4 regions of the Streptomyces sp. NPDC002476 genome follow, and region 2 is predicted to be linked to each of the others. Evidence: riboswitches for the same ligand, from Rfam matches in the RefSeq annotation. Region 2 holds a riboswitch; each other region holds the start of a gene.

Region 1 (4,937 bases), on a different contig from region 2:
CAGCGCGTAGATCACCGACCGTCCCCGGCGCTCACCGGTGACCAGGCCGAGGTTGCGCAGCAGTCGCAGTTGATGGGAGCAGGCGGACTGTTCCATGCCGACCGCCTCGGCGAGCTCCGTCGCCGCGCACGGCCCCTCCTGGAGGCGGGCGAGGATGCGGAGCCGGGAGGGGGTGGCGAGGGCCTGCAGGGTGGTCGCCACGTCCGCGGCCCCCACCGCGTCGAGACGCTCGCGCGCCGTGGCAGTGGTGTTCGCGTCGACTCCGTGGCCCATGCCCTCATCCTACGGAGTCATTGCATGAATACCTGTTCATATAATCCTGTATGGTGAACCCGGTCCGGCCCGCCGCGCGAAGGAGCAGCGTCCATGTCCGTCACCATCACCCCCCAGGCACCACCCGCCGGGCGGGTCCGGGACGGGCGTCCCGGCGGGCGCCGCACCCGGCTCCTGGCTCTTCCGGAGGCCCGCTGGGCCGCCGCGGCCCTCGTGCTGTTCCTGGCGGCACTGCCCCTGCATCTGCTCGGCGCCCCGGCCTGGGCGTGGGGCCCGCTCTACGCGATGACGTACGCAGCGGGCGGCTGGGAGCCCGGGTGGGAAGGGCTGAAGGCCCTGGGGAACCGGACGCTGGACGTGGACCTCTTGATGGTGGTCGCCGCTCTCGGGGCTGCGGCGATCGGACAGGTGCTGGACGGCGCCCTTCTGATCGTCATCTTCGCGACGTCCGGCGCCCTGGAAGCACTGGGCACCGCGCGGACCGCCGACTCGGTGCGCGGTCTGCTCGATCTCGCGCCCGCGACGGCGACGCGGCTGGGCGAGGGCGACACCGAGGAGGTGGTGCCCACCGAGCGGCTGAGGGTCGGAGACGTGATCCTGGTCCGCCCGGGGGAGCGGGTGGGCGCCGACGGCCGCGTCCTCGACGGGGCCGGCGAGGTCGACCAGGCCACCATCACCGGCGAGCCGCTGCCGGTGGCCAAGGAGCCGGGCGACGAGGTCTTCGCCGGGACGCTGAACGGCACCGGGGCGCTGCGGATCGTGGTGGAGCGGGATCCGTCCGAATCGGTGATCGCCCGGATCGTCGCCATGGTCGAGGAGGCGTCCGCGACCAAGGCCCCCACCCAGCTCTTCGTCGAGAAGATCGAGCAGCGCTACTCGCTCGGCATGGTGGCGGCCACTCTCGCCCTGTTCGCCGTGCCCCTCGCGTTCGGCGCGGCGCTGCAGCCGACCCTGCTCCGCGCCATGACCTTCATGATCGTGGCCTCGCCGTGCGCCGTGGTCCTTGCCACCATGCCGCCGCTGCTGTCCGCGATCGCCAACGCCGGACGGCACGGGGTGCTGATCAAGTCCGCCGTCGTGATGGAGCGACTGGGCCAGGTCGACGCCGTGGCACTCGACAAGACCGGCACCCTGACCGAGGGTGCCCCGCGCGTCACCGACATCTGTCCGCTGCCCGGATCCGGTCTCACCGAGGACGCCCTCCTGGCCCTCGCCGCGGCGGCCGAGCGCCCCAGCGAGCACCCCCTGGCGCGGGCCGTCGTCGACGCGGCCCGCGCCCGCGACCTCGTGCCGCCGCCCGTGGAGGACTTCGCCTCCACGCCCGGCACCGGCGTCACCGCCACGGTGGACGGCCGTGCCGTCGCCGTCGGCAGCCCCGGTCGGGTGCTCGACGGGCGCACCGGCCGGGCGGCGGCCGGACTCGTCGCACGGTTGGAGGAGGACGGCCGCACCGCCGTGCTGGTCGCCCGCGACGGCGCACCGGTGGGCGTCCTCGGTGTGGCCGACCGGCTGCGCGACGACGCCCGCGCCACCGTCACCCGCCTCGCAGGGCTCACCGGCACCCCGCCGGTGCTGGTCACGGGGGACAACCCGCGCGCCGCAGCTCGTCTGGGCGCCGATGTCGGGATCCAGGATGTCCGGGCGGGGCTGCTGCCCCAGGACAAGGTGGCGGCGGTGCGGGGGATGGAAGCCGCCGGGCGCAAGGTCCTCGTGGTCGGGGACGGCGTCAACGACGCCCCCGCCCTGGCTGCGGCCCACACGGGCATCGCCATGGGCGGGGCGGGTTCCGACCTCGCCCTGGAGACCGCCGACGCGGTCGTCGTCCGCGACGAGCTCGCCGCCGTCCCCACCGCCGTCGCCCTCTCGCGCCGGTGCCGGCGCCTGGTGGCGCAGAACCTCCTGATCGCCGGCGTCTTCATCACAGGCCTGGTCGTCTGGGACCTGGCAGGCACCCTCCCGCTGCCGCTCGGCGTCGCCGGGCACGAGGGCTCCACCGTCCTCGTCGGCCTCAACGGGCTGCGACTGCTGCGCGACGCCGCGTGGAGGCGTGCCTGCAACGACCGCTGAATCCCGCGGGCGCCCCGGCCACCCGGGTCGGGACAACCCTGCCGCGGGGCGGGCGGCGTCTCGTTGCGCCCCGAGAACGAGCGCGGCGGAAGCCTCCTGTGCGGGAAGGGAGCCGCTGCACCAGGTGTGCGCCGCACGGGCGGGACGGCGCACCGGCCGGGCGGCGGCCGGACTCGTCGCACGGCCGGAGGAGCACGGCCGGAGGAGCACGGCCGGAGGAGGACGGCCGGAGGAGGACGGCCACACCGCCGTGCCGGCCGCCCGCGACGACGCCCGCCCCCGCATGCCCGGCTTACGGGGGAGTTCAGCTGTGCGGTGCCGAAGACCCGCGCGACCGGTTCAGATGAGCACGCGACAGAACGAAAGAGATGTCCCTTTTGTCTCCATTTAGAATGAGTTGCAAATTTAGCCGGTAAAGTCGCTTTAGGTAATTTTTGCGTTGTTTGGGGGATGAGCGGAACGCCCCTTTTGTCGATTTGTGGTGTGAGTCACGTAAAGACCCGCCGGAGGGCCGGTCCGCGATTCGGCTCCCCTTGTCGCGCAAGGAGGGGCGAGTTCGATCTGTGAGGTGGATTACTGCGAATTCCGTGAATTGATCATGCGAATCAATTGTGATCAAAAAATACGGGCTTGTTCCGCTCCGCTTTTCTCGCCTACGGTCACCGTCAATCCGGACGGAACGCCGAATCCTGCCGCCGTCCGAAAAACCGACCCACTTGTCCACGGCAGGAGCGGGGGAACCAGGTAAGCCGCCGGTCCGGTATCCGGAACGGCTCGGGGTGAAGTCGCATTCCATGCGGCCAGACATCTCCAGTCTGAACCCGACAGCTCACCTCGCAGGCGACGGAGAGGAATTCACCATGACCGCAACGGGTACGTACCGTCGCCGTTCGTCCACTTTCCGGACCCGTGGCCTCATCGCCGCGGCCACGGGCGGAGTCGCCCTGGTGCTTCCGCTGATCGGAGCGGGTTTCGCCTCGGCCGCCCCGGCCCAGGCCGCCCCGGCCCAGGCCGCCACCACCGAAAAGGCCGCGGTGTCGGGCGCCGTCACCACCGGAAGCGTTTCCCCGCAGAAGGCCGCGACCGTCACGCATTCCGTGATCTCCGGGGACACCCTTTCCAAGATCGCGCAGACCTATTCCGTCGAAGGCGGCTGGCAGAAGCTGTACGAGAGCAACCGGGAGATCATCGGGAGCAGTCCCTCCCTCATCCGCCCGGGAATGAAGCTGGCCGTCGGTGCCGAGTCCGAGGCCGCCACCGGTGCCTCCGGCGCCTCGTCCGCGACCGTCACCGCCGCACCGGTCTCCTACACGGACAACCTGGACGGCTGGATCAGGGAATCGCTGGCCATCATGGCCCGGCACGGCATTCCCGGCAGCTACGACGGCATCCACCGCAACGTCATGCGTGAGTCCTCCGGCAACCCCCGGGCCATCAACAACTGGGACTCGAACGCCGTCGCCGGGACGCCGTCCAAGGGCCTGCTCCAGGTCATCGACCCGACGTTCCGCGCCTACCACGTGCCCGGCACGCCGTTCGACAGCTACGACCCGGTCGCCAACATCACGGCCGCGTGCAACTACGCCGCCGACAAGTACGGCTCCATCGACAACGTCTTCGGCGCCTACTGACCCATACCGGCCCGGCCCCGTGCCGGTTCGGAAGCGACGGGATGCGCCCCTCGGGAAGCCGCACGGCTCCCCGAGGGGCGCATCCCGTAGCGTCGTACCGGGGCCCCGTCGCTTCCCCGCCCCGCCCGCCGGCGGGGCGGACTTCGCCCGTGGTCACTCCAGGGCACTGCCCGCCGGCCGTTGCGGCCGCCGCAGCGGCGGTCTGGGGACCGTCGCCGCAGCGCCCTCCCGGACTGAGTGCACCGCCGCGTCGTGAAGACGCCTGCTGTCCTCCTCGGAGCTGCAGGGCACGGGGCTGCCCGACATGGTGAACCAGTCGATCGCACCCGTGTACTGCACGGTCACCTGAGCCGTGTCGTCGGCCCAGGTCGTGTGAACGGTCAGGTCCCCGGTCAGGACGCCGACCTCGTCCGTGAGCACGCCTCCACGCCCCGAGAACACACCACGAGTGGTCCATGACGCCCAAGTCATGTACCCAGGCTGACACCAGGTCCGCGGATCCGCGACCCGCGCGAGCGCGCCGCCTGGCGCCCCGGAGTCCGTTCCGGAATGCGGAACGGGCGAAACCTTCCCTCCGGGCCGCCTGCGATTCCTGTCCCGCCAATCGCCCGCGAATCGACGCACTCCTTACGCCGAACCGCCGGATCATCGCTCTGAAACAACGGATTCCGTAGGTAAACACCCCTCGGCCTGAGGAACTCGTCGGGATTGCGTGTCGCGCTGGGAGCGACGAAACCACTCATCACGTCCTCGTCCGGAGGCGATACCGCTCCCGTGCTCAACCACCGCACCTGTTGATCGGAAACGCACGATGACCGAAATGCTCAGCACTCCCCAGGCGCTCGCGCCGGCTACCGGCCCCGTACCGCGGAAGCTCAAGCGTTCCATCGGTGTCGTCGGCGGATTCGCCGGACTCGAAGCACACGGTGCTCGACGACAGGAGGGGCGGTGCGGCGCCCCGCGCGG
Region 2 (4,937 bases):
CCACTACTGCCTCGGCGCGCCGCTCGCCCGACTGGAGGGACGGACCGCGCTCGCCACGCTGCTCAGGCGCCTTCCCGACCTTCGGCTCGCGGCGGAACCCGCCGATCTGCGGTGGCGCGGAGGGCTCATCATGCGCGGACTGCGCACGCTCCCCGTCGAGTTCGGACCCCGGCTCGCCCGACCTATTTCTGACGTGACGTCAGATCTGTGATGTGCGCGTGATCGGCGCTGCATCGACTTGTGACACGCGTTCGAGTCCGGTTAGGTTCACCGTTCGACCCCACCAGGTCGCTCGACAGAACTCGTCCGTCACACGGAAGGCAACCTCATGGGCTCCGCGAACGGCAGACACCGTCGCCCTCGTCAGGCACCCGCCATCGTCGTCGCGGCAGGCGTGACCGGATCCGCCATCGCCATCCCGCTGCTCGGTGCCGGCGCCGCGCAGGCGGCCGACTCCACGACCTGGGACCGGGTCGCCGAGTGCGAGAGCGGCGGTTCCTGGAGTGCCGACTTCGGGAACGGCTCCTACGGCGGCCTTCAGCTCACCCCGGAGACCTGGAAGGCGTACGGCGGTGAGGCGTACGCCCCGCGCGCCGACCTCGCCAGCCGCTCCCAGCAGATCGCGGTGGCCGAGAAGATCCTGGGCGACCGGGGTCCGCAGGCGTGGCCGAGCTGTGCGCCCCTCTCCGGCCTCGCGACGGGCGGGGGGCTGCCGGGGGTCGATCCGGGGGAGACCTCCTCCGGGAAGCCCGCGGGGGGTGCCGGGACGGAGAAGGACGCGAAGGAGACGGGCGGCACCGGGGCGGAGAAGGGCGCGCAGCGGGCTGACGAGCCGTCGGAGTCCTTGCCCGACGAGGACGTCACGCCTTCGGGCCGTGCCGGGAAGCCGGACGCCGGAACCGGGCCCGGGTCCGATGTCACGCCCTCGCCCGCCGGGTCCGCTGCTTCACCCGCCGATACGCACCGTTCGACCGAATCGGTGGATATGGGCGATTCGGGCACCTCTGTCACTCCGTCAGAGTCGCCCGGGGGCTCGGAAGGATCCGGGGCGTCGGGCGGCAAGCATCGCGGCGCGCCGGCCGCCGAGGATGAGCGGGGCGCCGACGGGGGTGTCGGCCGCGAGTCGGGCCGTCATGCCTCGCGCGACGGCGGCGGGCGCGACGCGGCCTCCCCGGCCGCCGGCGACACGTACACCGTCCGCCCCGGTGACAACCTCTGGGTGATTGCCGACGAGCGGAACGTCCCCGGTGGCTGGCCCGCGCTCTACGAGGCCAACAAGGAGGTCGTGGGCTCCGATCCGGACCTCATCCTTCCTGGCCAGAGCCTTGAGGTCGACGCGGAGACCCGTTGAGGCCGGTCCCGGTAGCCGACTGACGGACCCTCAAGAACCGGACGCTTTCGGAGGCCCGTGCACCTGCGTGCGGGTGAGACATGGGTCTCTTTGCGTCAATTGGCGTGTGGCGCCTGGAGTCCCGTCCGTATCGTGCCCCACCTGCGAAAACGACGGCTCCTCACATGCGAGTGAGGGGTGATTGTCCGATGTGTCCATCTTTGAATGTGAGGCTTATATGTGTTTACGGTCGTAACCGCTCGCACCGCGGGCCCCGTCGACCGTCACGCCGAATCCTGCCGTCGGTCGGAGGGAACAGACGCGTTCAAGCGCCGTAGGCAGGAGCGGGGGACCCAGGTAGGCGTCGGCCCCGATCGTCGTGAGACGCATCGGGACCGGCTTGGGGTGAAGTCGCGTGCTAGGACGTGCGACCGGGCAACTCACTCGGCCCGAACCCGACAGCTCACCTCGTAGGCGTCGGTGAGGAGAGTTCCATGCTGTTTTCCGGCAAGGGCAAGCATCGCCGCCCGTCCAAGGCCGTCCGTGTCGCCACGCTCGCCGGAGTCGCCGGCTCCGCCGTCGCCGTCCCGCTGATGGGCGCGACCAGCGCTTCCGCCGCCTCCGTCGCCACCTGGGATGCCGTCGCCCAGTGCGAGTCCGGTGGCAACTGGTCCATCAACACCGGCAACGGCTACTACGGCGGTCTGCAGTTCTCGCAGTCCAGCTGGGCCGCCGCCGGCGGTCTGAAGTACGCGCCGCGCGCCGACCTGGCCACCAAGGCCCAGCAGATCGCCGTCGCCGAGCGGCTCCTCGACATGCAGGGCCCGGGCGCCTGGGGCTGCGCCTCCGCCGGCAACCTGCGCAACGACAACGTCGATCCGGGCGTCGACACCTCCTCGAAGAGCTCCGGCACCGCCAAGAAGCAGAGCACCCAGGCGGCCCCCAAGCAGCAGGCCCAGCCGGAGAAGGCCGAGCGGGCCGAGGCCCCCGCCTCCCGCTCCGACCGTCCCGCCGCCCCGCGGACCGAGTCGAAGAAGACCGTCACCACCCCGACCGGCGAGAAGGTCAAGAAGGGGGACGGCGAGTACGAGGTCGTCTCCGGCGACTCCCTCAGCGAGATCGCCGCCGCGCACGGTGTCGAGGGCGGCTGGCAGCGGCTGTTCGAGCTGAACAAGGACATCGTCGAGAACGCCGACCTGATCTACCCGGGTCAGCAGCTGCACCTGACGAAGTAGTCAGGGCCCCTCTCCTCTCCGGATGCCCGGCCCGGCGCGAGCCCCTGCGCGCCGGGCCGGGGCGTCTGCTCGGTCGGAGCGCGCGCCGCGCGCCGACGCGCCACCGCGCGTCCCGCGCCCGGGCGTGCGCCGCTCGTGTGCGGCGAACTTCGTTCGACTGTTTTAGTCCTGATCCGTAATATTCTGGCCATTTGCCCGGGATCACGCATTCTCGGGTCCTTTTTCGTCCCAGGGGGCGGGCGGTCGTCGGGCCGAGCGGGCGGGGCCGGTTAGGCTCTTGTCGCAAGGCCAGAGTGACCCTGCAGAACCAGTGTCATATCCCAGAAGGAGATGCCTCGTGCCGTCCATCGACGTCGTCGTAGCCCGGGAAATCCTCGACTCCCGGGGGAACCCCACGGTCGAGGTCGAGGTCGGCCTCGACGACGGCAGCACGGGGCGTGCTGCCGTGCCGTCCGGCGCCTCCACCGGTGCCTTCGAGGCCATCGAGCTTCGCGACGGCGACCCCAACCGCTACCAGGGCAAGGGTGTCGAGAAGGCCGTGCTCGCCGTCATCGAGCAGATCGGCCCGGAGCTCGTCGGCTACGACGCGACCGAGCAGCGGCTGATCGACCAGGCGATGTTCGACCTGGACGCCACCGAGAACAAGGGCTCGCTCGGCGCCAACGCCATCCTCGGCGTCTCGCTGGCCGTCGCGCACGCCGCCTCCGAGGCATCGGACCTGCCGCTGTTCCGCTACCTCGGCGGTCCGAACGCGCACCTGCTGCCCGTCCCGATGATGAACATCCTCAACGGTGGGTCGCACGCCGACTCCAACGTGGACATCCAGGAGTTCATGATCGCCCCGATCGGCGCCGAGTCCTTCTCCGAAGCCCTGCGCTGGGGCGCCGAGGTCTACCACACGCTGAAGAAGGTGCTGAAGGGCAAGGGCCTGTCGACCGGCCTCGGCGACGAGGGCGGCTTCGCGCCGAACCTGGAGTCGAACCGCGCCGCCCTCGACCTCATCATCGAGGCCATCAAGGAAGCCGGCTACGTCCCGGGCAAGGACATCGCGCTCGCGCTCGACGTCGCCGCGTCCGAGTTCTACAAGGACGGCACGTACGAGTTCGAGGGCAAGTCCCGCTCGGCCGCCGAGATGACCGAGTACTACGAGGAGCTCGTCTCCGCGTACCCGCTGGTCTCCATCGAGGACCCGCTGTACGAGGACGACTGGGCCGGCTGGAAGATCATCACCGACAAGCTCGGCAGCAAGGTGCAGATCGTCGGTGACGACCTGTTCGTCACCAACCCGGAGCGCCTGGCCCGCGGCATCGAGGAGGGCACCGCCAACGCCCTGCTCGTCAAGGTCAACCAGATCGGTTCGCTGACCGAGACCCTGGACGCCGTCGAGCTCGCCCAGCGCAACGGCTTCAAGTGCATGATGTCGCACCGCTCCGGCGAGACCGAGGACGTCACCATCGCCGACCTCGCCGTCGCGGTGAACTGCGGCCAGATCAAGACCGGCGCCCCGGCCCGCTCGGACCGCGTCGCCAAGTACAACCAGCTGCTGCGCATCGAGGAGATCCTCGACGACGCCGCGGTGTACGCCGGCCGCTCGGCGTTCCCCCGTTTCAAGGGCTGAGCCCCGAGGACGTTCCGGGGGCCGAACCCCGCGGACCGGGCCTTCGGGTCCCCACGGCCGGTCCCGGCCCGCGGGGACCGGATGGCCCCGGCCTCCGTCCGTCCCCGCACGCGGTCCCGTACCGTGTGCGGGGACGGACGTGTGTGAAGGGGAGGCGGAGACATGGCCGCGAAGGACCGGGACCGGTTCTCCACCGCGACCCGGCTGCGACTGCTGGGCGAGCAGACCGCGGCCCGTGTCTACCGGTCGCAGACCCGTCGTCAGGACCGCCGCTCCCGGCTCACCGGCCGGGCCGCCTTCCTGGCCCTCGTCGTCTGCTCCCTCGTGGTCGCGCTCGCGTACCCGATACGGCAGTACGTGTCGCAGCGGGACGAGATCGCCGACCAGGAGCGGCTGGCGCGGGAGGCCCGGGCCCGTACCGAGGAGCTGCGCGACGAGAAGGCGCGGCTCCAGGACGACGCGTACGTCAGGCAGCTGGCCCGCAAGCATCTGCACTATCTTCTTCCCGGGGAGACGGGCTACACGGTGATCGACCCGGACGCGGTCAAGGAACGCGACGGCGAGACGGACGGGTCCGGCCGGCCGTGGCACGCGAACCTCTGGGACGGGGTCGACAGCGCCGACCGCAGCTGACCGCGTCCACCCGCCCCCGCCCCGGAAGGCCGGCCCCTCGGACTTCCAGCCCCACGGACGCCCGGACCCCCGGACTTCCGGTCCCTCGGACCTTCGTCCTTCAGGCCCGCGGATCCCCGGC
Region 3 (4,937 bases), on a different contig from region 2:
CAGGTCCTCGACGTGGCTGCCCTGCTTCGGCTCGCCCCCGGCGGCTTCGCGTACGTATGCCTTGAAGGCGGCCTCGCGTTCCCGCACCGCCTTGATGTCCCGTCCGCCCATGGACCTGCCGCGCACGATCACGTACAGCAGCACGCCGATGTACGGCAGCACCAGCGCCACGACCAGCCAGCCCGCCTTGCCCCAGCCGCTCAGGTCGTCGCTGCGGAAGATGTCCGTGACGACCTTGAACAGCAGGAAGAGCCACATGATCCAGAGGAAGAACCACAGCATGGTCCAGAAGAGATTGAGCAAGGGGTAGTTGTCCACGGTCGCTCCCGGTCGCCGCTTGCCCGTCACATCGGTCTATTGACGGGCAAATCAGTCATATCATCGCCTCATCGATCCCGCCCGTCGTCTCCGGGTGGTCACGAGCACGCCGGACATGGCGTAGAGTTGTGTTCACCGACGCGGGGTGGAGCAGCTCGGTAGCTCGCTGGGCTCATAACCCAGAGGTCGCAGGTTCAAATCCTGTCCCCGCTACTGAAGACCCGGGCCCGGCGCGTGCAGCGTGCCGGGCCCGGGGTTTTTTCGTGGCGTCGCTGGATGGCGCGAGGCGCGTGGGTGGTGTGTGAGGTGTGCCATGCCCGTACCTCTGGCGGGCGATGCGGAGTCGCCGCGCGGCTGAGCTCCGGTGAGCCTGGGGGGCGGGCGCGGTACCGTCCGCAGCCGCGCGTGTACCGGGCAGGAGACCACAGGTGTGGAAGCGGCTGAAGCGGCGCGGCGGACATGCCGGGGGCGGGCACGCCGGAGGGGCTGCCGGCGGCGCCGGTGCCCGTCGGTTCGTGCGCATGCTGCCGACCCTGATGATCATCGGCGGGCTGCTGTTCGATCTGTTCACCCCGCCGGTCTTCACGGCCATTCCGTTGTTCGTGGCGGCGCCGCTGATCGCCGCGCCGTTCTTCTCGTTGTCCAGCACCGTGCGCACCGGCATCGCCTCGATGCTGGCCGTCGCCGCGCTCCGGCTGTCCACCGACTCACTGCCGGTGGCCGTGCCGCTGATCGAGCTGCTCACGCTGGCGACCGTCACGGTGCTCGCGGTGGTGATCAACCGGGTCGTGCGGCGGAGCAACGAGCAGCTGGCCTCCGCGCGGGTCATCGCGGAGCGGGCCATGCGGGCGGTGCTGCCGAAGCCGTTCGACCGGATCGGTGGGCTCCATGTGGCGGCGCGGTACGAGGCGGCGCAGGCCGACGAGTTCGTCGGCGGTGACCTGTTCGCGGTGACGGACACCCCGTACGGGGTGCGGCTGGTGGTCGGTGACGTGCGAGGGAAGGGGCTCGACGCCGTGGAGACGGTCGCCGTGGTCATCGGGGCGTTCCGGGAGGCGGCCGAACAGGAGCGCTCGCTGGAGGGCGTGGCGCGTCGGCTGGAGCGGGCGCTGGTGCGGGAGAGGAGAGCGCGCCGGGGCGGGCCCGACGTCGTCGAGGGCTTCACCACCGCCGTGCTGGCCGAGATCCCGGCCGGCCTGTCCCGGGTCCGGATCGTCAACCGTGGCCACCCCGAGCCGATCCTGCTGTACCCGGACGGGGCGCTGGACGTGCTGGCGCCCTCGATGCCCGCGCTGCCGCTCGGGATGGACCTGGGCGCGTGGCCCGACCGGACGGACGAGTGGGATCTGCGGCCGGGGGCGACACTGCTCCTCTACACCGACGGCCTCTCCGAGGCGCGGAACGCCGAGGGGGACTTCTACGATCCGGCGGCCCGGCTGCGCGGGCGGATCTTTCCCGGGCCGGAGGAACTGCTGTCCGCGCTGACCGACGACGTACGGCTGCACACGGGGGGCGAGTCGACCGACGACATGGCCCTGCTCGCGGTCGTGCGCCCGGCGGAGGGGCAGCCGGAGCGGCGCAGGACCGTCCGGATCGTGGGGCCGGAACCGGCATGACGGACGGTCCGGGGCGTCTGGGCGTGTACAAGGGCGCCGGGGGGTGGCCTGGCGTGTGCAAGAGGGCCGGGGGTTCGGTCGGCCGGGTGCGCCCGTGAGACCGCGGACGTTCGTCCGGGCCGCCGGGCGCGCCTGAGCGGACCGGGGTGCCACCGTACGTAATCGAAAGGCGCCGCTCCGCATAACATTTGACGCAACATCAGTCGCGGGGTATTGACTGAGGCCCGATCAAGTCGTCTGAATACGCCCCGAGATGTCCACTAAAGTCCAGGCCAAAGACGTGAACGATCAGTGGGAACGGCTTGGAATCAGGGCCCGGTGTCTATTAACGTTCGATAACGCAGCGCGGTCGTCCCAGCCGTCGCCAGAGGCGGCACCGTGCGCGAGCGCCGAATCCCGAAAGGGAACCGGGGAACCACCACCCTGGGGTGAATCGGACATCCGGGTCTCGTGAGAGATGCGGTGTCCGTAGGAGACCTTCCTGCTCCGAACCCGTCAGCTAACCCGGTAGGCGAGAAGGAAGGAAAGGAGTGCGCCCCCGTGGCGTCCAACAAGCCTGCCCCCGAGGCCCCCGCCCGGCTCGATTCCGCGTACGGTTCCGAGTTCGGCACCGACTTCGGCCCCGGTTATGGCGCGGGCCCCGGCTACGGATCCGACTACGGAACGGCCGGGATGACCACGGTGCCCGGCACCGCGGATCGCATGGACCACGGAATCGGACCGGACATGGCCGCCACCGCGACCCTGCCCGGCGCCGGCCTCGGTGTCGACGGCGAGCGCGGCTGGGACGAGTGGAACCCCACCGAGGAGACCGTCCGCCCCGTACGCGGCAGGCACCGGGTCGCCAAGCAGCGCAACGGACTCGCCCGCAGTTCCGCGGTGCTCGGGGTCGGCGTCATCGCGGCGGTCGGCGCGGGCGGCATGGCCTCCGCGCAGGGCAAGCCGCCGGTGTCCATCTCCCTTCCCGACTCCATCGCGGACAACCTGCCCGACGCCAAGTCCCTTCCCGGCGTGGGCGCCCTCCTCTCCGACAAGTCCGAGGACGACGGGGCCGCGCCCGTCACCGCCCCGCTCACCACCGCAGGCATCACCACCGCCGAGGCCGAGCAGGGCACGACCGACGCGGGCGAGGCGCTGCGCGCCCGCATCCTCCAGCAGGCCGAGCAGCAGCAGGCCGCCGCCGACGCGGAGGCCAGGGAGGCCCAGGAGAAGGCCGCGGCGGAGAAGGCCGCGGCCGAGGCCAAGAAGCAGCAGGACGCCGCCGAGGCCAAGGCCGCCGCCGAGAAGAAGAAGGCGGAGGAGGAGGCGAAGAAGAAGGCCGAGGCCCTGCGGCTCGCCAAGCTCGCCGCCAGCTACGCCGTCCCGACCACCTCGTACACGATCACCTCGACGTACGGCCAGGCCGGCACGATGTGGTCCTCCGGTCACCACACCGGCCTCGACTTCGCGGCGCCGACGGGCACCCCCGTCAAGGCCGTTCACGGCGGCACCATCAAGTCGGCGGGCTGGTCCGGCTCGTACGGCTACCGCACGGTGCTGGAGCTGGAGGACGGCACGGAGATCTGGTACTGCCACCAGTCCTCGATCGGCGTCGGGGTCGGCCAGAAGGTCTCCACCGGGGACACCATCGGCCGGGTCGGCGCGACCGGCAACGTGACGGGCCCCCACCTCCACCTGGAGATCCACACCGCCGACGGCACGGGCGTGGACCCGATGGGCTGGCTGCGGAGCAAGGGCCTCAACATCTGAGGCACCCGCGTCGGCGATGCGCGGGCGGACAGCGCGGACAACACCGATCAGCCGTCCGCCGCACGGCGAATGCACGGAGCACCGTTCTGGCGCGAACACGTTGATCGATTCATGACTTCCCTTCGCGAACTGGGCTCTTCCGATCCTCAGGTGTTCTCGTGTTCCCGTGTTCCCGCTCGCCCTCGGCGGCCATGTCTTCGGCCGGACGGCCGACGGGGCGCAGTCGTTCACCGTGCTCGACGCCTACTCCGCCCAGGGAACGAGGGCGCACTGTTCTGGTTCCGGCGGCGGATCGTGCTCGGGGGGCCGCGCTCCGGTCGCTCCGCCGAACTGCCCGTCTCCACGAACGCCCCGGAAGCATCGCGCTCCCGGGGCGTTCGCGCATCCGCGGCGCGCGCCCGGGGCTACCGGGGCGGCAGCTGGTACGGGTTGTAGCCGCCGTACGCCTGGTGCGGCGGCGGGAACGCGGCCGGGGCCGGCGCCGGCCAGTACGCGGCCGGGGCGGGCGGGAACGGGTAGGGGCGCAGGAGGCCCGCCGCCTGCGCGGCGTAGGCGAGGGCAGGAGCGGCCACGTCCCTGCGCTGCCAGAGGTGGTGCAACAGCTCCAGTTCACGTGCGGCGAAATCGGGGCCCACCGTCCCGAGGCGGGCCTGGCGGCGGAGCGAGGCCAGCGACATCGCGAACGACTCGTACTCGGCGACGGTACGGGCGGCGGCCTTGCCCCGGGCCTTGGCCTGCGCCTGCGCCTTGCGGCGCTCCTTGCGGGGCGCCCCGCCCTGCGCCGGGGGCGGGGCCTGGACCGGCGCCTGGACGGGCGCGCCGACCGGGGCCACCGCTCCGTGGCCCGGACCGTGAACCGCTCCGGTGCCCGGTGCGTGGCCCGGACCGTACGGGTTGCCCCAGCCGGCCCCGGCGTCGAAGGAGTGGTGCCGACGGGCCGCGTCGCGGGCCAGGCCGCGGGCCCGCATGGAGGCGAGGGCGAGCGGTTCGACGGGGGTCAGCCAGCCGGCCGCCGCGTAGCCGGGCAGCTCCGCGGCGAGTGCGCGCAGCTCGCGTCGGCGTGCCCAGATCACCAGCCAGGTCACCACGCCGAAGAGCGGAACCATGAACACCGCGTACACGGCGTAGAAGGCGAGTGGTCCGAAGAAGGAGGCCGACCCGTTCCACAGCGCGTGCATGCCCATGGCGAGGACGAGCCCCAGCAGCGGCAGCGCGACGCGGCGCAACCGCCGGTTGCGGGCACTGGCGGCGGCG
Region 4 (4,937 bases), on a different contig from region 2:
TCGTCCGCGGGCACCGAGGCGGGCCTGCCCCGTCCGTCGATCCGGTCGTAGCGGACGGTCGCGATGAACTCGCCGCCGACCGTGACCGCGAGCCCCACCCGGTCGACGTAATCGTGGTGGGTGAACCGGTGCACGTCCCTGGCGGACAGCCGGGGGTACGGGGCGAAGAAGCGGTAGTACTTCGACTCGTCGGAGACCTGCTCGTAGAAACTGACCAGGCGTTCGGCGTCGTCCGTGGTGATGGGCCTGATCCGCGCGGTGCCTCCGTCACGGAGGACCACGTCCGCTTCCCAGTGGTCGGGATAGGCGTGATGCGGACTCTGCTCCGTCGAGGACTGCATGGGCACAGACTACGGCTCGTCCACCACTCGCGTAGCCGCCGGGGCCGGGGCAGTCTGAGGGGGGCCGAACGGCGTTGCGGCACCGCTCGTGGGTGTGGCGCGGGTCGGCCGGAGCACCGCGCACCACATGAGGGAATGGTCTAGACAACTATTGATTCATGAAGGGCAGAACCATGGCTGAGCGCCGCGTCAACGTCGGCTGGGCCGAGGGCCTGCACGCCCGCCCCGCTTCCATATTCGTCCGCGCCGCCACGGCGTCCGGCATCCCCGTGACGATCTCCAAGGCCGACGGCACCCCGGTGAACGCCGCCTCCATGCTCGCGGTGCTCGGGCTCGGCGCGCAGGGCGGCGAGGAGATCGTGCTCGCATCCGAGGCGGACGACGCCGAGGCCGCCTTGGACCGCCTGGCGAAGCTGGTCGCGGAGGGGCTCGACGAACTCCCGGAGACCGTCTGAGCCACGTTCCGGGATTCCCGCTCCCGGGACTTCCGGACTTCTGTACGGGACCGATTCCCGCGAAGGAGCCGCAGTGCCGCCCACCGGCACCGCGGCTCCTTCGTCTTCCGGCCCCCGGGATCCCTTCCCGGCCCCGGGTGCCTCTTCCCGGGATCCGGGACGGTCGCGCAAGGGGCGGACCGGCGGACGGGCGCCCCGGACAGGCCGAAGGCCCCGGCGTGCTGCCGGGGCCTTCGGGAGGCGGTTCGCGGGTCGGCCGTCGGTCAGAGGGAGACGCCGTGGGCACGCAGATACGTGACGGGGTCCATGTCGGATCCGTAGGAGGGCGTGGTCCGGGCCTCGAAGTGGAGGTGCGGTCCGGTGGAGTTGCCGGTCGAGCCGGAAAGGCCGATCTGCTGGCCCGCGCCGACGCTCTGGCCGACACGGACACCGATCGACGAGAGGTGCCCGTACTGCGTGTACGTGCCGTCCGTCATCCGCAGCACGATGTTGTTGCCGTACGCGCCGCCCCAGCCGGCCTCGACGACCGTACCGGCGCCGACGGCGACGACGGAGCTGCCGGACGCGGCGTGGAAGTCGATGCCCGAGTGGCTGCCGGAGGACCAGAGCGAACCGCTGGACTTGTAGCCGGTGGTGACGTAGGAACCGGCGACCGGGAGCTGGAAGAGGCCCAGGCGGGTGCGCTCGGCGGAGCGGGCGGCACGCGCCTTCTCGGCCCGCGCCTCGGCGGCACGCTTCGCCTCGGCCCTGGCCTTCGCCTCGGCCCGGGCGCGCTTCTCGGCCTCGGCCTTCCGCTGGGCCGCCTCCTTCGCCTCGGCGATGAGGTCGGCCCGGCGCTGCTGCGCGTCGGCCTGTGCGTCGATCCGGTCGGCGATGACGTCCTGGATGGCGATGACCTGGTTCAGGCCAATCTCGCCGACCGCGGAGGTCTCGGCGTCCGCGGCGAGGGCCGGGGAAGCAGCGCCTCCGATGACGCCGGTGGTGGCCAGCGCCGCGACGCCGGCGATCCTCGCGCTGCCGCGCGTCAGTCGCCCGGGGGGGCGATGCTTCCCGGTGGCACGGGTGAACGCCATGAAGTGGCTGATCCTTTCCTTCCCTCTCGCCTACCGGGTTAGCTGACGGGTTCGGAGCAGGAAGGTCTCCTACGGAGGTCCCGGCCTCAGCGAGGCTCAGGTTTCCGATTCACCCCAGGGACTTCATTGGGTCCCCGGCTCCCCAGGGCTCACGCCCGGCGGGGACTCGGCGATGGCTGTCCGGTGCGTCGCGGTCGCGACATACGAGTGGCCGGCAGCCCGGTCGACGCTAAGCGCGAGCACATTCGTTCACCAAACGGACAAGCCGTTTTGTAGCGCATGCCACAGGTCGTACGGGCAACCCGGCGACCAACCCGGCGACCGGAACCGAACATGGGGAAGACCCCGGCGAGACATCGCTCACAGGGGCCTTCCACGCCCGGCCACCGGGCCGGTCGGGCCGCCCCCGTTCGGTACCCGGAACGGCCCGGCCCGCGGCTGTGCTCCGGCACCTGCCCCGTACGGGAACGGGGCGCCGGACGCCCGGCCGCCGGACCGACTGGGCCGGGACGCCGGGACGGTCCCCGGCGTCTCCGCCCGAGGAGGCGGCCGGGGACCGTGACGGCGTACCGCTCAGCCGGTGACCACCGACACCTCACCGATGCCCAGGGCCCGGACCGGCTCCTCGATCCGGGACGCGTCGCCGACGAGGATCGTCACCAGCCGGTCACCCGGGAAGGCGCTGACCACGGCTGCGGTCGCCTCGACCGTGCCGGCTGCCGCGAGCCGCGCGTACAGGTGGGCCTGGAAGTCGTCGGGGAGGTGCTGCTCGACCTGGTCGGCCAGCGTGCCCGCCACGGAGGCCGCCGTCTCGAACTTCAGCGGCGCGACACCCACGAGGTTCTGCACCGCGGTCTCGCGCTCCTCGTCGGTCAGCCCCTCGGCCGCCAGCGTCCGCAGGACCGTCCACAGGTCCTCCAACGCCGGTCCGGTCGACTCCGTGTCCACCGATCCGCTGATCGCGAGCATGGCGGCGCCGGTCGCGCCCGTGTCCGAGTCCGGGGCCGACGACCGCAGCACCTGGGCGAAGGCGCGGACACCGTAGGTGTAGCCCTTCTCCTCGCGCAGCACCCGGTCCAGCCGGGAGGTGAGCGTGCCGCCCAGGCAGTACGTGCCGAGCACCTGGGCGGGCCACACGCTGTCGTGCCGGTCCGGTCCGATCCGACCGATCAGCAGTTGCGTCTGCACCGCGCCCGGACGGTCCACGATGACCACGCGGCCGGTGTCGTCGGCGGTGATCGGCGGGGCCGGGCGCGGCTCGACGGTGTCGCCCGACCAGTCGCCGAGTGTCTCGGAGAGCAGAGCCTCCAGGTCGATGCCGGTCAGGTCGCCGACGACCACGGCGGTCGCCGCGGACGGCCGGACATGGGCCTCGAAGAAGGCGCGCACCGCCCCCGCGTCGATCCGCTCCACCGTCTCCTCGGTGCCCTGGCGCGGCCGGGACATCCGCGAGGCGGCCGGGAAGAGCTCCTTGGAGAGCTGCTTGGCGGCGCGGCGCGCCGGGTTGGCCTGCTCGTGCGGGATCTCGTCGAGCCGGTTGCGCACCAGCCGTTCGATCTCGCTCTCGGCGAAGGCGGGGGCCCGCAGCGCCTCGGCGACCAGTCCGAGCGCCTTGGCCAGCCGGGAGGCCGGGACCTCCAGGGAAACCCGGAGGCCGGGGTGGTCGGCGTGCGCGTCGAGCGTGGCACCGCAGCGCTCCAGCTCGGCGGCGAACTCCTCGGCGGTGTGCTTGTCGGTGCCCTCGGACAGGGCCCGCGCCATGATCGTGGCCACGCCGTCCAGCCCCTCCGGCTCGGCGTCCAGCGGGGCGTCGAGGACGATCTCGACCGCCACCACCTGCTGGCCGGGGCGGTGGCAGCGCAGCACCGTCAGGCCGTTGGGCAGCGAACCGCGCTCCGGCGCGGGAAAAGCCCAGGGGCGGGCGACGCCGGGGGCCGGCTGGGGGTGGAACTGCATCGAAACTCCAGTCGCGGCGGCGTCGGTCACTTGTCCGCTCCTTCGTGCGTGTCGGCGTCGGTCTCGTCGGTGTCCGCGGCATCCGCGGAATCGGCCGGTTCGACCGGTTCGTAGACCAGCACCGCCCGGTTGTCGGGCCGCAACCGGGCCTTGGCGACTGCCTGGACCTCCTCCGCCGTCACGTCCAGAACCCGCTGCACCGCGGTCAGGGCGAGCTGGGGGTCGCCGAACAGCACGGCGAACCGGCACAGTTCGTCGGCGCGGCCCGCGACCGTACCGAGCCGGTCCAGCCACTCGCGCTCCAGCTGGGCCTGGGCGCGCTCCATTTCCTCGGGCGTCGGGCCCTCGGCGGCGAACCGGGCCAGCTCCTCGTCGACCGCCGCCTCGATCCGCGGCACCTCGACACCGCCGGAGGTCTTGACGTCCAGCCAGCCGAGCGACGGGGCGCCCGCCAGCCGCAGCAGCCCGAATCCGGCCGCCACGGCCGTACGGTCACGGCGGACCAGGCGGTTGTGCAGCCGCGACGACTCCCCGCCACCGAGCACGGTCAGCGCGAGATCCGCTGCGTCGCACTCGCGGGTGCCGTCGTGCGGGAGCCGGTAGGCGGCCATCAGCGCCCGCGCCGGAACCTCCTCGCGTACCTCCTCGCGCAACTGCTCGCCGATGACGTCGGGCAGCGTGCCGTCGCGCGGGGGTCGCTTCCCGTCGTGGGAGGGGATGGAGCCGAAGTACTTCTCGATCCAGGCGAGCGTCTGCTCGGGGTCGATGTCGCCGACGACCGACAGCACCGCGTTGTTCGGCGCGTAGTACGTACGGAAGAAGGCGCGCGCGTCCTCCAGCGTCGCGGCGTCGAGGTCCGCCATCGAGCCGATCGGGGTGTGGTGGTACGGGTGCCCCTCGGGGTAGGCGAGCGCTGTCAGCCGCTCGAACGCCGTGCCGTAGGGGACGTTGTCGTAGCGCTGGCGGCGCTCGTTCTTGACGACGTCGCGCTGGTTCTCCATCGACTCCTCGTCGAGCGCGGCGAGGAGCGAGCCCATCCGGTCCGCCTCCAGCCAGAGGGCCAGCTCCAGCTGGTGCGCGGGCATCGTCTCGAAGTAGTTGGTGCGCTCGAA

The links. Region 2 has a riboswitch for cyclic di-AMP ahead of ACFYXM_RS07810 (transglycosylase family protein). Riboswitches for the same ligand answer to the same signal wherever they lie in the genome.
Region 1: linked by a shared signal. The riboswitch ahead of ACFYXM_RS21815 (transglycosylase SLT domain-containing protein) and the one ahead of ACFYXM_RS07810 (transglycosylase family protein) in region 2 are both predicted to bind cyclic di-AMP.
Region 3: linked by a shared signal. The riboswitch ahead of ACFYXM_RS26410 (M23 family metallopeptidase) and the one ahead of ACFYXM_RS07810 (transglycosylase family protein) in region 2 are both predicted to bind cyclic di-AMP.
Region 4: linked by a shared signal. The riboswitch ahead of ACFYXM_RS25180 (M23 family metallopeptidase) and the one ahead of ACFYXM_RS07810 (transglycosylase family protein) in region 2 are both predicted to bind cyclic di-AMP.

The regions. Positions count from the first base shown of each region.
Region 1 is NZ_JBIARH010000019.1:29,251-34,187, forward strand. It holds gene ACFYXM_RS21805 (ArsR/SmtB family transcription factor) at 1-273, opposite strand, end outside; gene ACFYXM_RS21810 (heavy metal translocating P-type ATPase) at 367-2,340, shown strand; cyclic di-AMP (ydaO/yuaA leader) riboswitch at 3,011-3,196, shown strand; gene ACFYXM_RS21815 (transglycosylase SLT domain-containing protein) at 3,201-3,971, shown strand; gene ACFYXM_RS21820 (hypothetical protein) at 4,125-4,442, opposite strand.
Region 2 is NZ_JBIARH010000005.1:99,310-104,246, reverse strand. It holds gene ACFYXM_RS07820 (cytochrome P450) at 1-211, shown strand, start outside; gene ACFYXM_RS07815 (transglycosylase family protein) at 329-1,351, shown strand; cyclic di-AMP (ydaO/yuaA leader) riboswitch at 1,651-1,822, shown strand; gene ACFYXM_RS07810 (transglycosylase family protein) at 1,825-2,565, shown strand; gene eno (phosphopyruvate hydratase) at 2,903-4,183, shown strand; gene ACFYXM_RS07800 (septum formation initiator family protein) at 4,346-4,816, shown strand.
Region 3 is NZ_JBIARH010000027.1:80,906-85,842, forward strand. It holds gene ACFYXM_RS26395 (SHOCT domain-containing protein) at 1-318, opposite strand, end outside; tRNA gene ACFYXM_RS26400 (tRNA-Met) at 458-531, shown strand; gene ACFYXM_RS26405 (PP2C family protein-serine/threonine phosphatase) at 759-1,934, shown strand; cyclic di-AMP (ydaO/yuaA leader) riboswitch at 2,312-2,463, shown strand; gene ACFYXM_RS26410 (M23 family metallopeptidase) at 2,661-3,683, shown strand; gene ACFYXM_RS26415 (PrsW family glutamic-type intramembrane protease) at 4,088-4,937, opposite strand, start outside.
Region 4 is NZ_JBIARH010000025.1:5,883-10,819, forward strand. It holds gene ACFYXM_RS25170 (GNAT family N-acetyltransferase) at 1-341, opposite strand, end outside; gene ACFYXM_RS25175 (HPr family phosphocarrier protein) at 515-796, shown strand; gene ACFYXM_RS25180 (M23 family metallopeptidase) at 1,060-1,869, opposite strand; cyclic di-AMP (ydaO/yuaA leader) riboswitch at 1,882-2,051, opposite strand; gene ACFYXM_RS25185 (M16 family metallopeptidase) at 2,443-3,825, opposite strand; gene ACFYXM_RS25190 (M16 family metallopeptidase) at 3,852-4,937, opposite strand, start outside.